Regions from separate parts of the Streptomyces sp. bgisy159 genome, predicted to be linked through region 1. Evidence: riboswitches for the same ligand, from Rfam matches in the RefSeq annotation. Region 1 holds a riboswitch; each other region holds the start of a gene.

Region 1 (3,265 bases):
GTTTTCACGACACCGCCAACGCGATGGCCACGACCATCTCGACCGGTGCGCTCAAGCCCAAGGTCGCGGTGGCCATGTCCGCCGTGCTCAACCTGGTGGGCGCTTTCCTCTCCGTGGAGGTCGCCAACACGATCTCCAAAGGTCTCGTCGACGAGACGGGCATCCGTCCCGAGGTCATCTTCGCCGCCCTGGTCGGCGCGATCCTCTGGAACCTGCTGACCTGGCTGGTGGGGCTCCCCTCCAGTTCCTCCCACGCCCTCATGGGCGGCCTGATCGGCGCCGCCGTCGCCTCCGCCGGTTTCGGCGCGGTCCACGGCGACGTGCTCGTCACCAAGGTGCTGATCCCGGCCGTCGCGGCCCCCGTGGTCGCCGGTCTCGCCGCGCTGCTGGCGACCCGGATGTCGTACGCCCTCGGCAAGAAGGCCGACGAGAAGGCGTCCGCCAAGGGCTACCGGGCCGGTCAGGTCGCCTCCGCGGGCCTGGTCTCGCTGGCCCACGGCACCAACGACGCGCAGAAGACGATGGGCATCATCACCCTGGCCCTGGTGGCCGGCGGCACCATCGCCCCCGACTCGGACCCGCCCGTCTGGGTCATCCTCTCCGCGGGCCTGGCCATCGCGCTCGGCACCTACATCGGCGGCTGGCGCATCATCCGCACCATGGGCAAGGGCCTGACCGACCTGCAGCCGCAGCAGGGCTTCGCCGCCCAGACCAGCGCGGCCACGGCCATCCTGGCCTCCTCCCACCTGGGCTTCTCGCTGTCCACCACGCATGTCGTCTCCGGTTCCGTGATGGGCGCCGGCCTCGGCCGCAAGGGCGGGGTCGTCCGCTGGTCGACCGCCACCCGCATGTTCGTCGCCTGGGGCCTGACGCTGCCGGCCGCCGCGCTGGTCGGCGCGCTCGCCGAGTACGTCACGGGGCTCGGCGACTGGGGCACGGCCCTCGTCGCGGTCTTCCTGGTGGCCTCCAGCGCCGCCATCTGGAAGGCCTCCCGGCGCGAGGTCGTCGACCACACCAACGTCAACGAGACCGAGGAGCCGGCCGGCGTGGTCACCACCGCCATCGCCGCCGTCACCCCGCCCCCGGCGGGCTCCCCGGCCGCCGACGACCTCTCGGCCGTCATCGCGGCCCCGGCCCCGGTGGCCACCGCCGCCGACCCGGCCACGCCTCCCGCCGCCGCGGTCTGAGCGCCGCCCACCCGGTAACCAAGGAACCATCACATGAAGATCGACTGGGAAGCCCTGGGCTCCGTCTTCGGCGTCAGCCTCGCCGTCACCGTCGGCCTCGTCACCCTGTTCACCCTCGGCATCATGGGCCTCTCGCGCCGCGAGCGCGCCCAGTCCGACGGCGGATCCGCGGTCCTCGCGACCACCGGCGCCTACGCCTGCTTCGCGGCGTGCGCCGGGGCGGTGGCCTACGGCATCAGCCTGATCGTGGCCTGATCCGCCCGATCCGCCCGATCCGCCCCGATCGTGGTCTGATCAGCCCGGCCGTGGTCTGAGCCGGCCACACGCCACACCGGCACGCGACACCCCACCCGCCCTGTCCGCCCCGCCCTCACCGGCGGTCGCGGGCGGGGCGCGGTCATGTCCGCGCCCCGGAGCGCGCCATGCGCCGGTGTGGGCTTCTGCACACTCCCCCACCGCAGGTCAACGGCAAGTTGACGGCCCTTCCGGACCCGTGGTGGACTGCCCGAGCCAAGTACGGCGGCAGAAGAGGAAGCCGGTGCGAATCCGGCGCGGTCCCGCCACTGTCACCGGGGTAGAACCCCCCGGGAGCCAGGAACTCTCACCGTCGGTCTCGTCGAACCAGGGCGTGGACACCCTGAGTGAGGACACGTATCGCCATGCGCGGTTGCCGATCGAGCGTCAGTACCGGAGCCCTGCCCGACCCCACGGCCGGCTGAGCCCATGCGGGCCGATCGCGTCTTCGCGTACGGCGCCGCCGCCGGCCTCCTCGGTGACCTCCTGCTCGGCGATCCTCGCCGGGGCCATCCGGTCGCCGCGTTCGGCCGGGCCGCCACCGCCGTGGAGCGGGTCCTGTGGCGCGACCACCGGGGCCGGGGCGCCCTGCACACCGCCGTGTGCGTGGGCGGCACCGTCGCCGTGGGCGCCGCGGTCGCCCGTGCCGTACGCCGCTCCCCCACCGCCTCCGTCGCCCTGACCGGCATGGCCACCTGGGCCGTCGTCGGCGGCACCTCGCTGGCCCGGGAGGCCCGGGCCGTCGGGGACGCCCTCGCGGCCGGCGACGTGGCCGCGGCCCGCGCCCGGCTGCCGCACCTGTGCGGCCGCGACCCGCAGGCGCTGGACGCCGACGGAATCGCCCGGGCCGTCGTCGAGTCGGTCGCCGAGAACACCTCCGACGCCGTCGTCGGCGCCCTGGTGTGGGGCGCCCTCGCCGGGGTACCGGGGCTGGTCGGCTTCCGCGCCGTCAACACCCTCGACGCCATGGTCGGCCACAAGTCGCCCCGCTACCGGCGCTACGGCTGGGCCTCCGCCCGCCTCGACGACCTCGCGGGCTGGCCCGGCGCCCGGCTGACCGCCGTGCTCGCCGCGGTCGCCGGGCCCGACCCGCGCGGCGCCGTCCGGGCCTGGCGGGCCGACGCCGGCCGCCACCCCAGCCCCAACGCCGGCCCGGTGGAGTCGTCCTTCGCGGGCGCTCTCGGGGTGCGGCTCGGCGGCACCCTCTCCTACGGCGGCCGGGTCGAGCACCGGCCCGTCCTCAACGGCGCGGCCGGCCGGGCCGTCGCCGTGACCGACATCGACCGGGCGGTACGGCTCTCCCGGCGGGTCGGCTGGCTCGCGCTCGGCGCCGGGGTCGCCGGGCGACTCGCCGTCCGGGCTCTCACGAAGGGGCGTACGTCATGAGCGGGGGTCTCCTCGTCGCCGGCACCACCTCCGACGCCGGCAAGAGCGTCGTCACCGCCGGGATCTGCCGCTGGCTGGCGCGCCAGGGCGTGAAGGTGGCGCCGTTCAAGGCGCAGAACATGTCGCTGAACTCGTTCGTGACGCGCGAGGGCGCCGAGATCGGGCGGGCACAGGCCATGCAGGCGCAGGCCTGCCGGGTGGAGCCGACCGCGCTCATGAACCCGGTGCTGCTGAAGCCGGGGGGCGAGCAGAGCAGTCAGGTCGTGCTGATGGGCAAGCCGGTGGGTGAGCTCAGTGCGCGCGGCTACCACGGCGGGCGGCAGCAGCAGCTGCTGGGGACCGTGCTCGACTGTCTCGCCGAGTTGCGGGGCACGTATGACGCGGTGATCTGTGAGGGG
Region 2 (3,265 bases), on a different contig from region 1:
CGCGTACCACCGCCGCCCGGACCAGCTCGGGTTCGATCACCGCGACCGCCCGCCCCACCCGCTCCGGCAGCGCGTCCAGCCAGGCCGCCGTCCGGTCGCACACCGCCCGCACCGACTCCCCGCCGTGCGGCGCGGCCCCGGGGTCGCCCAGCCAGGCGGCCAGCGCCGCCGGCTCACGCGCCCCCACCTCCGCGAGGGTCTCCCCGCGCCAGCGCCCCGCGTCCAGCGCCGCCAGTGCCGGATCCTCGACCGCGTCCAGCCCCATCGCGGCGGCCGTCTCGCGGCACCGGACGGTGGGCGAGGCAAAGGCAGGCCCGGCCCCGGGCAGCGTGCCCGCCGCCTCCCTCGCCCGTCGTAGCCCCACCGGATCCAGGGGGCGGCCGTCGTCGAAGCGGGCCTCGCGCAGGGCCTCGCTGAGCGCGGGTGACACCAGGACCAGCCGGACCGTCACAGGGCACCTCTCCTCACCGAGCACCTCTCTCGGCGACCGACGGTCTCACAGCGCTCGGCACCCCGGCCGACGAAGTGATCTTCGTCTCGCCGGGGAGGCCGAACGGGCAGGAACGTGACGCCGCTTCGATACGACCCCACCGCTCCGGCGACGCCCCGTCGGCCCGCCGCACCGGCCCCCGGTTCGGCCGTACCGGAGAGGGTCGCGACACCGTCGCGGCGGCGCGCGTCGGCCCGCCGAGCCGGTCGAGCCCGTCGCCCTCCCGCGCGCCAACTCACCCTGTGCGAAGCCTACTTGCGCCTTCCGTCGACCCTCCTCACTGCGACCGGAGACCCGATCCGGCCGTCCTCGGCCGGCCACCGCCCCGGCCGGCCCGACGTCCCCTCGGTACCCGCCCCGCCCCCTCGGGTACGCCCGCACCATCTGCCCTCGGTCCGGCGGCGGTTCGCCCTCCTCGCCGCCCGGAGCCGCCGCCGCGGCCCGTCCACTGCGTCGCGCGCGAAGGGGGCGCGTCCGCCGTCACGCCACGCGCCCTTGGCCCGAACTGCGGTTTCGCGGTACGGTCTCGGGCGATATCGACGACGGTCACGCGGAAGCCGGTGGAAGTCCGGCACGGTCGCGCCACTGTGAGTCCGCTGTCGCACGCGCGTGCGGAGGCGGATGAGTCAGACCCGCGCCGTCGTCCTGTGCACCACCGAGCCGGGACGCGAGTTCCCCAGGAGGTCCTGCCATGGCGCAGTCCGCTGTCCAGCCCAGCGTCACCCCCACCCCCGCCGCCGTACCCGCCAAGCTGCCGCTCTCGGCGATCGCCCCCTGGGCGGTCTTCTTCGGCATCCTGATGCTGGTGCTGCTCTACTTCGTCGGCGCCGAGCAGGGCGCCACCGCGCTGACGTCCGGCGACGGCGTCCACGAATGGGTGCACGACGCCCGCCACCTGCTCGGCTTCCCGTGCCACTGACGGCCGCGAAGGAAACCGGCATACCGATGAACTCGGCAACCGTGCGCACCCTCCTGGTGCGCGGCATGCTCGCGGGTCTCGCCGCGGGCCTGCTCGCCCTCGTCGTCGCCTACTTCCTCGGCGAGCCGCACGTCGACGCGGCCATCGCCTTCGAGGAGGCGCACCCCCACGAACACGGCGGCGGCGAACCCGTCAGCCGCACGATGCAGTCCACCGCGGGCCTGTCCACCGGCGTCCTCGTCTACGGTGTCGCGTTCGGCGGCATCGCCGCCCTCGCGTTCTGCTTCGCGCTCGGCCGGACCGGACGCTTCGGGCCGCGCGCGAGTGCGCTGCTGCTCGCGGCCGCCGGCCTGCTCGCCGTCTACGTGGTGCCGTTCCTGAAGTACCCCGCCAACCCGCCGGCGGTCGGCGAGGCCGACACCATCGGCCGGCGCACATCGCTGTACTTCCTGATGGTGGTACTGAGCGTGCTGCTCGCCGTCGGGACCGTCATCCTGGGCAGACGTCTGGCGCCACGCCTCGGGAACTGGAACGCGACGGTCGCGGCAGGGGCGTTCTTCGTCCTCGCCGTCGGCCTCGCCTACGCCTTCCTGCCGTCCTTCAACGAGGTGCCGGACCATTTCCCGGCCCTCCTGCTGTGGAAGTTCCGCCTCGCGGCCCTCGCCGTGCAGGCCACCCTGTGGACCGCCTTCGGACTGGTCTTCGGGGAGCTGGCGGAACGGGCGCTCGCGCCCAGGCCCGCACGGACGGCATCCGTCACCCGGGCGACACCCGTCGCCCACTGACCACGCCCAACCCCCCACCCGCACCGAGCGGACGGCCCCCGGCGCACGCCGGGGGCCGTCCGCGTGCCCGCACCCTTCCCGCCTCCCCGGCATTCCCAATTTCTGCAACACGTTCTACGGTGGGCGCCGTCAGGAGACCGGCCTTGGGCCCCGCAGGAGGCGCCGTGCACCTCGACCACACCCCCGAGCAACTCCGGCTCCGCGCCGAACTGCGCGACTACTTCGCCGAGTTGGTGCCCGACAACGCCTACGCCCGGCACGTCGACCCGGTCGCCGCCAAGCGCTTCTACCGCACCACGATCCGCCGCCTCGGCGCCGACGGCTGGCTCGGCGTCGGCTGGCCGAAGGAGTACGGCGGACGCGGACTGACCCCCGTCGAGCAGTTCGTCTTCTTCGACGAGGCCGCGCGGGCCGGCGTACCGCTGCCGCTGATGGCGCTCAACACCGTCGGCCCCACGATCATGCGGTACGGCACGGACGAGCAGAAGGCGTACTTCCTGCCCCGCATCCTCTCCGGCGAGATCGACTTCGCCATCGGCTACAGCGAGCCCGGCGCCGGCACCGACCTGGCGGCCCTGCGCACCCGGGCGGTGCGCGACGGCGACACGTACGTCGTCGACGGGCAGAAGATCTGGACGACCAACGGCGACACGGCGGACTGGGTGTGGCTGGCGGTGCGCACCGACCCGGACGCCCCGCCGCACAAGGGCATCACCATGCTGCTGGTCCCGACCACCGACCCCGGCTACTCCTGCACCCTGATCCACACCCTCGCCTCGCACGACACCACCGCCAGCTACTACGAGAACGTCCGCGTCCCCGTCTCCCGCCGCGTCGGCGCCGAGAACGAGGGTTGGCGACTGATCACCAACCAGCTCAACCACGAGCGCGTCACCCTCGCCGCGCACGGCACCATGGCCATCCGCGCCCTGCACGACGTGCAGCGCTGGGCCGCGGAGACCAAACTCGCCGACGGCCGCCGGGTGCTGGACCTGCCGTGGGTGCGCCGCCTGCTGGCCCGGACCCACGTCCGCCTCGACGCCCTGAAACTCCTCAACTGGCGGATGGTCG
Region 3 (3,265 bases), on a different contig from region 1:
TGGAGGCGATGGTGGCCGTCGGCGCGATGGCCAGGAGGAGGCTGTTGCGCAGGCCGACCGCCGCGATCCGCTCACGCAGCGCCGCCCAGCGCTCCGGCCAGGTCAGCTCCACCCCGTAGTGGTCGGGGTGCAGCACGCCCTGCGCGGTACGGGTCTTCTCCCAGGCCGGCAGCGGGCCGCCGCGCTCGGCCAGGTCGGCGGACGCCTCGTACGCGGCGAGCATGACGCGCTCGGCGATGCGGGTCGACAGGGCCTTCGCCTCCGGGGAGTCGAAGGGCAGCCGCAGCTTGAAGAAGACGTCCTGCAGGCCCATCGCGCCCAGACCCACCGGCCGCCACCGGGCGTTGGAGCGGCCCGCCTGCTCGGTCGGGTAGAAGTTGATGTCGACGACCCGGTCGAGGAACGTGACGGCCGTGCGGACCGTCTCGTCCAGCCGCTCCCAGTCGAGGCCACCGGTCGCCGGGTCGGCGAACGCGCCGAGGTTGACCGACCCCAGGTTGCACACCGCCGTCTCGCCGTCGTCGGTGACCTCCAGGATCTCCGTGCAGAGGTTGGAGGAGTGGACCACGTGCCCCGGCAGGGCGGTCTGGTTGGCGGTGCGGTTGGCGGCGTCCTTGAAGGTCATCCAGCCGTTGCCGGTCTGCGCGAGGGTGCGCATCATCCGGCCGTACAGGTCGCGGGCCGGGATGGTCCGGCGGGCCAGACCGGCCGCTTCCGCCTTGCGGTACGACGCGTCGAACTCCTCACCCCACAGGTCCACCAGTTCGGGCACGTCGGCGGGGGAGAACAGCGACCACTGCTCGTCGGCGGCGACCCGGCGCATGAACTCGTCCGGCACCCAGTGCGCGAGGTTCAGGTTGTGCGTACGGCGGGCGTCCTCACCGGTGTTGTCGCGCAGCTCCAGGAACTCCTCGATGTCGGAGTGCCAGGTCTCCAGGTAGACCGCGGCAGCGCCCTTGCGCCGGCCGCCCTGGTTCACCGCGGCGACCGATGCGTCGAGGGTCTTCAGGAACGGCACGATGCCGTTGGAGTGACCGTTGGTGCCGCGGATCAGCGAACCCCGGCTGCGGATGCGGGAGTACGACAGACCGATCCCGCCGGCGTGCTTCGACAGGCGGGCCACCTGGTGGTAGCGGTCGTAGATGGAGTCCAGCTCGTCCAGCGGGGAGTCGAGGAGGTAGCAGGACGACATCTGGGGGTGCCGGGTGCCGGAGTTGAACAGGGTCGGCGAGGACGGCAGGTAGTCCAGGCGGCTCATCAGGCCGTAGAGCGCGGCGACCTCGTCCACGGCCCGGTCACCCGCCCCCGGAGCGAACGCCGCGTCCTCGGCGAGGCCGCCGGCGACCCGCAGCAGGAAGTGCTGGGGCGTCTCGACGACCTTGCGGGTGAGGGGGTGGCGCAGCAGGTAGCGGCTGTACAGGGTGCGCAGGCCGAAGTAGCCGAAGCGGTCGTCGGCGCCGGTGTCGACCAGCGCGTCCAGCCGCTCGGCGTGCAGCCGGGCGAACTCGGCGGTGCGGTCGGCGATCAGGCCCTCGCGGTGACCGACGGCGATCGACTCGGTGAACGTGGTCACGCCCTGGGAGGCGGCCTCGGCGCGGATGGTGAGGGTGAGCAGCCGGGCGGCCAGCCGCGAGTACGCGGGGTCCTCGGAGATCAGGCCGGCCGCCGCCTCCGTGGCCAGCTCGCGCAGCTCCGCCTCGTCGGCGCGCGCCGACCGGCCGCGCAGCGCGGCGGCGGCGACCCGGCCGGGGTCGGCGTCGGGCAGGTCGGCGGTCAGCTCGGTGAGGGACCGCAGCAAGGCGGTCCCGGGGGCGTCCTCTGCGGTCGGGACGGCTGAGGCCGGGTCTGCTGGCGCGATGGTCACGTGGGGCTCTCCCTCGCTGGCACGGGGGCCTCGCGCGGGGGCAGGCGGCGGCGCACGAGCGCACGCGGCGTCGCGCCCACCGGCCCATTCCACGAGGCCCGGACGTCAGGCATCCCGGCCGGGCGGCCGGGCGCGCTGTCGGCAGGTCCTCGGACTGACTCCTGGGCACGGCGACGCCCGGGAACGGCGGTTCCGGGGAGAGGACGTGCACAAGTACACCGTTGCGGGACAGTTCCGGATTCACACCGGATTCCCCTGCGGCGACAGCGAGCATGAGCATACATCTTGTGCTCGCCTGTCACGCCACCCCCAGATGTTGTGGCGGGGCGGTTTCAGAGGGTCAACTCGTAGGTGAGGAGAGTGAGGTCGTCCAGGTGCGGCACCGGGTTCCAGTCCCGCTCGGGTGTGCGGACGAAGCCGAGACGTTCGTAGATCCGGTGTGCGGTGTGCATGCTGCGCTGGCTGGACAGAACGACGGCCGTGCAGCCCTCCGTGGCCCGCGCCCGCTCCAGGCAGGCCCGCACGAGTGCCTCGCCGGCGCCCCGGCCGCGCGCCGCGTGCGCGACCGCGAGCGCACGGATCTCGGCCTCACCGGGTCGCGCGATGTCGGCGACCGGACCGGGTCCGGCGACGAAGGTGACGCCGCCGAGGAGCCGGTCGCCGTCCACGGCCACCAGCACCTCGGCGGCGGCCGCCCGCGCGGCGACATCCTTCAGCACCGGCAGATACTCGTCCTCCTCGCCGTAGTCGAGGAGCCCGTCCTGGAGGTAGGCCTGCGCGGTGATCTCGGCGAGGGTGTCGTACTCGGCGGGCGTGACGGGGCGGATGACGATGTCCATGGGGCCGAGTGTGCCGGACCGGTCCGACGGTGGCCGCCGGATTTCGGGGGAGGGGTGCTGCCGGCCGGTCGCGCCGCGCTTCGCGCCCGCTTCGGGGCGCACGCCGAGCGGACGCGGCCACCGAGCGGATGCGGCCACCGAGCGGATGCGGTGGACCACCGAGCGGACGCGGCGGGACACCGAGCGGTGTGCTCTCGGTGGCCCGCCGCGGGGTGCGTGCGGGAGACCGGTCATGCGGCGCGCGGCGCGCGCCGACGGTGCCGGGCGCCCGATCCGGCGGCGCGCCCCTCGGGGGGCGGGCGTCAGTGCCCCGTGGCCACCGGCAGCTCCGTCTGCACGCCCGGGTCGCCGGCGTCGGCCGTGTAGTCCTCGGGGCGGGTCTCGTCCACGCCGTCGGGGGCGTTGACGGCCTTCAGGACGAAGGTGAGGACGACCGTCACCGCCACGTTGAGGACGAAGGCCGTGAGGCCGATGTAGCCGACCTCCTCGATACCGGGGATCTCCTTGGAGGAGCCGGCGAAGTGGGCCTGGGTCGGAGAGGAGACGCCGTAGGCCGCGAGGG

The links. A riboswitch is a leader RNA that binds a small molecule or an ion and turns the genes downstream of it on or off. The one in region 1 is predicted to bind cobalamin.
Region 2: linked by a shared signal. The riboswitch ahead of AC3ET3_RS08765 (CbtB domain-containing protein) and the one ahead of AC3ET3_RS27395 (cobalamin biosynthesis protein) in region 1 are both predicted to bind cobalamin.
Region 3: linked by a shared signal. The riboswitch ahead of AC3ET3_RS16190 (ribonucleoside-diphosphate reductase subunit alpha) and the one ahead of AC3ET3_RS27395 (cobalamin biosynthesis protein) in region 1 are both predicted to bind cobalamin.

The regions. Positions count from the first base shown of each region.
Region 1 covers NZ_JBYIQX010000036.1:14,783-18,047, forward strand. Annotated here, with positions in the region: gene AC3ET3_RS27385 (inorganic phosphate transporter) at 1-1,187, shown strand, start outside; gene AC3ET3_RS27390 (hypothetical protein) at 1,221-1,442, shown strand; cobalamin riboswitch at 1,668-1,807, shown strand; gene AC3ET3_RS27395 (cobalamin biosynthesis protein) at 1,911-2,867, shown strand; gene AC3ET3_RS27400 (cobyric acid synthase) at 2,864-3,265, shown strand, end outside.
Region 2 covers NZ_JBYIQX010000006.1:108,987-112,251, reverse strand. Annotated here, with positions in the region: gene AC3ET3_RS08770 (histidine phosphatase family protein) at 1-451, opposite strand, end outside; cobalamin riboswitch at 990-1,146, shown strand; gene AC3ET3_RS08765 (CbtB domain-containing protein) at 1,182-1,409, shown strand; gene AC3ET3_RS08760 (CbtA family protein) at 1,436-2,194, shown strand; gene AC3ET3_RS08755 (acyl-CoA dehydrogenase family protein) at 2,359-3,265, shown strand, end outside.
Region 3 covers NZ_JBYIQX010000014.1:68,489-71,753, forward strand. Annotated here, with positions in the region: gene AC3ET3_RS16190 (ribonucleoside-diphosphate reductase subunit alpha) at 1-1,864, opposite strand, end outside; cobalamin riboswitch at 1,988-2,144, opposite strand; gene AC3ET3_RS16195 (GNAT family N-acetyltransferase) at 2,197-2,703, opposite strand; gene mctP (monocarboxylate uptake permease MctP) at 3,006-3,265, opposite strand, start outside.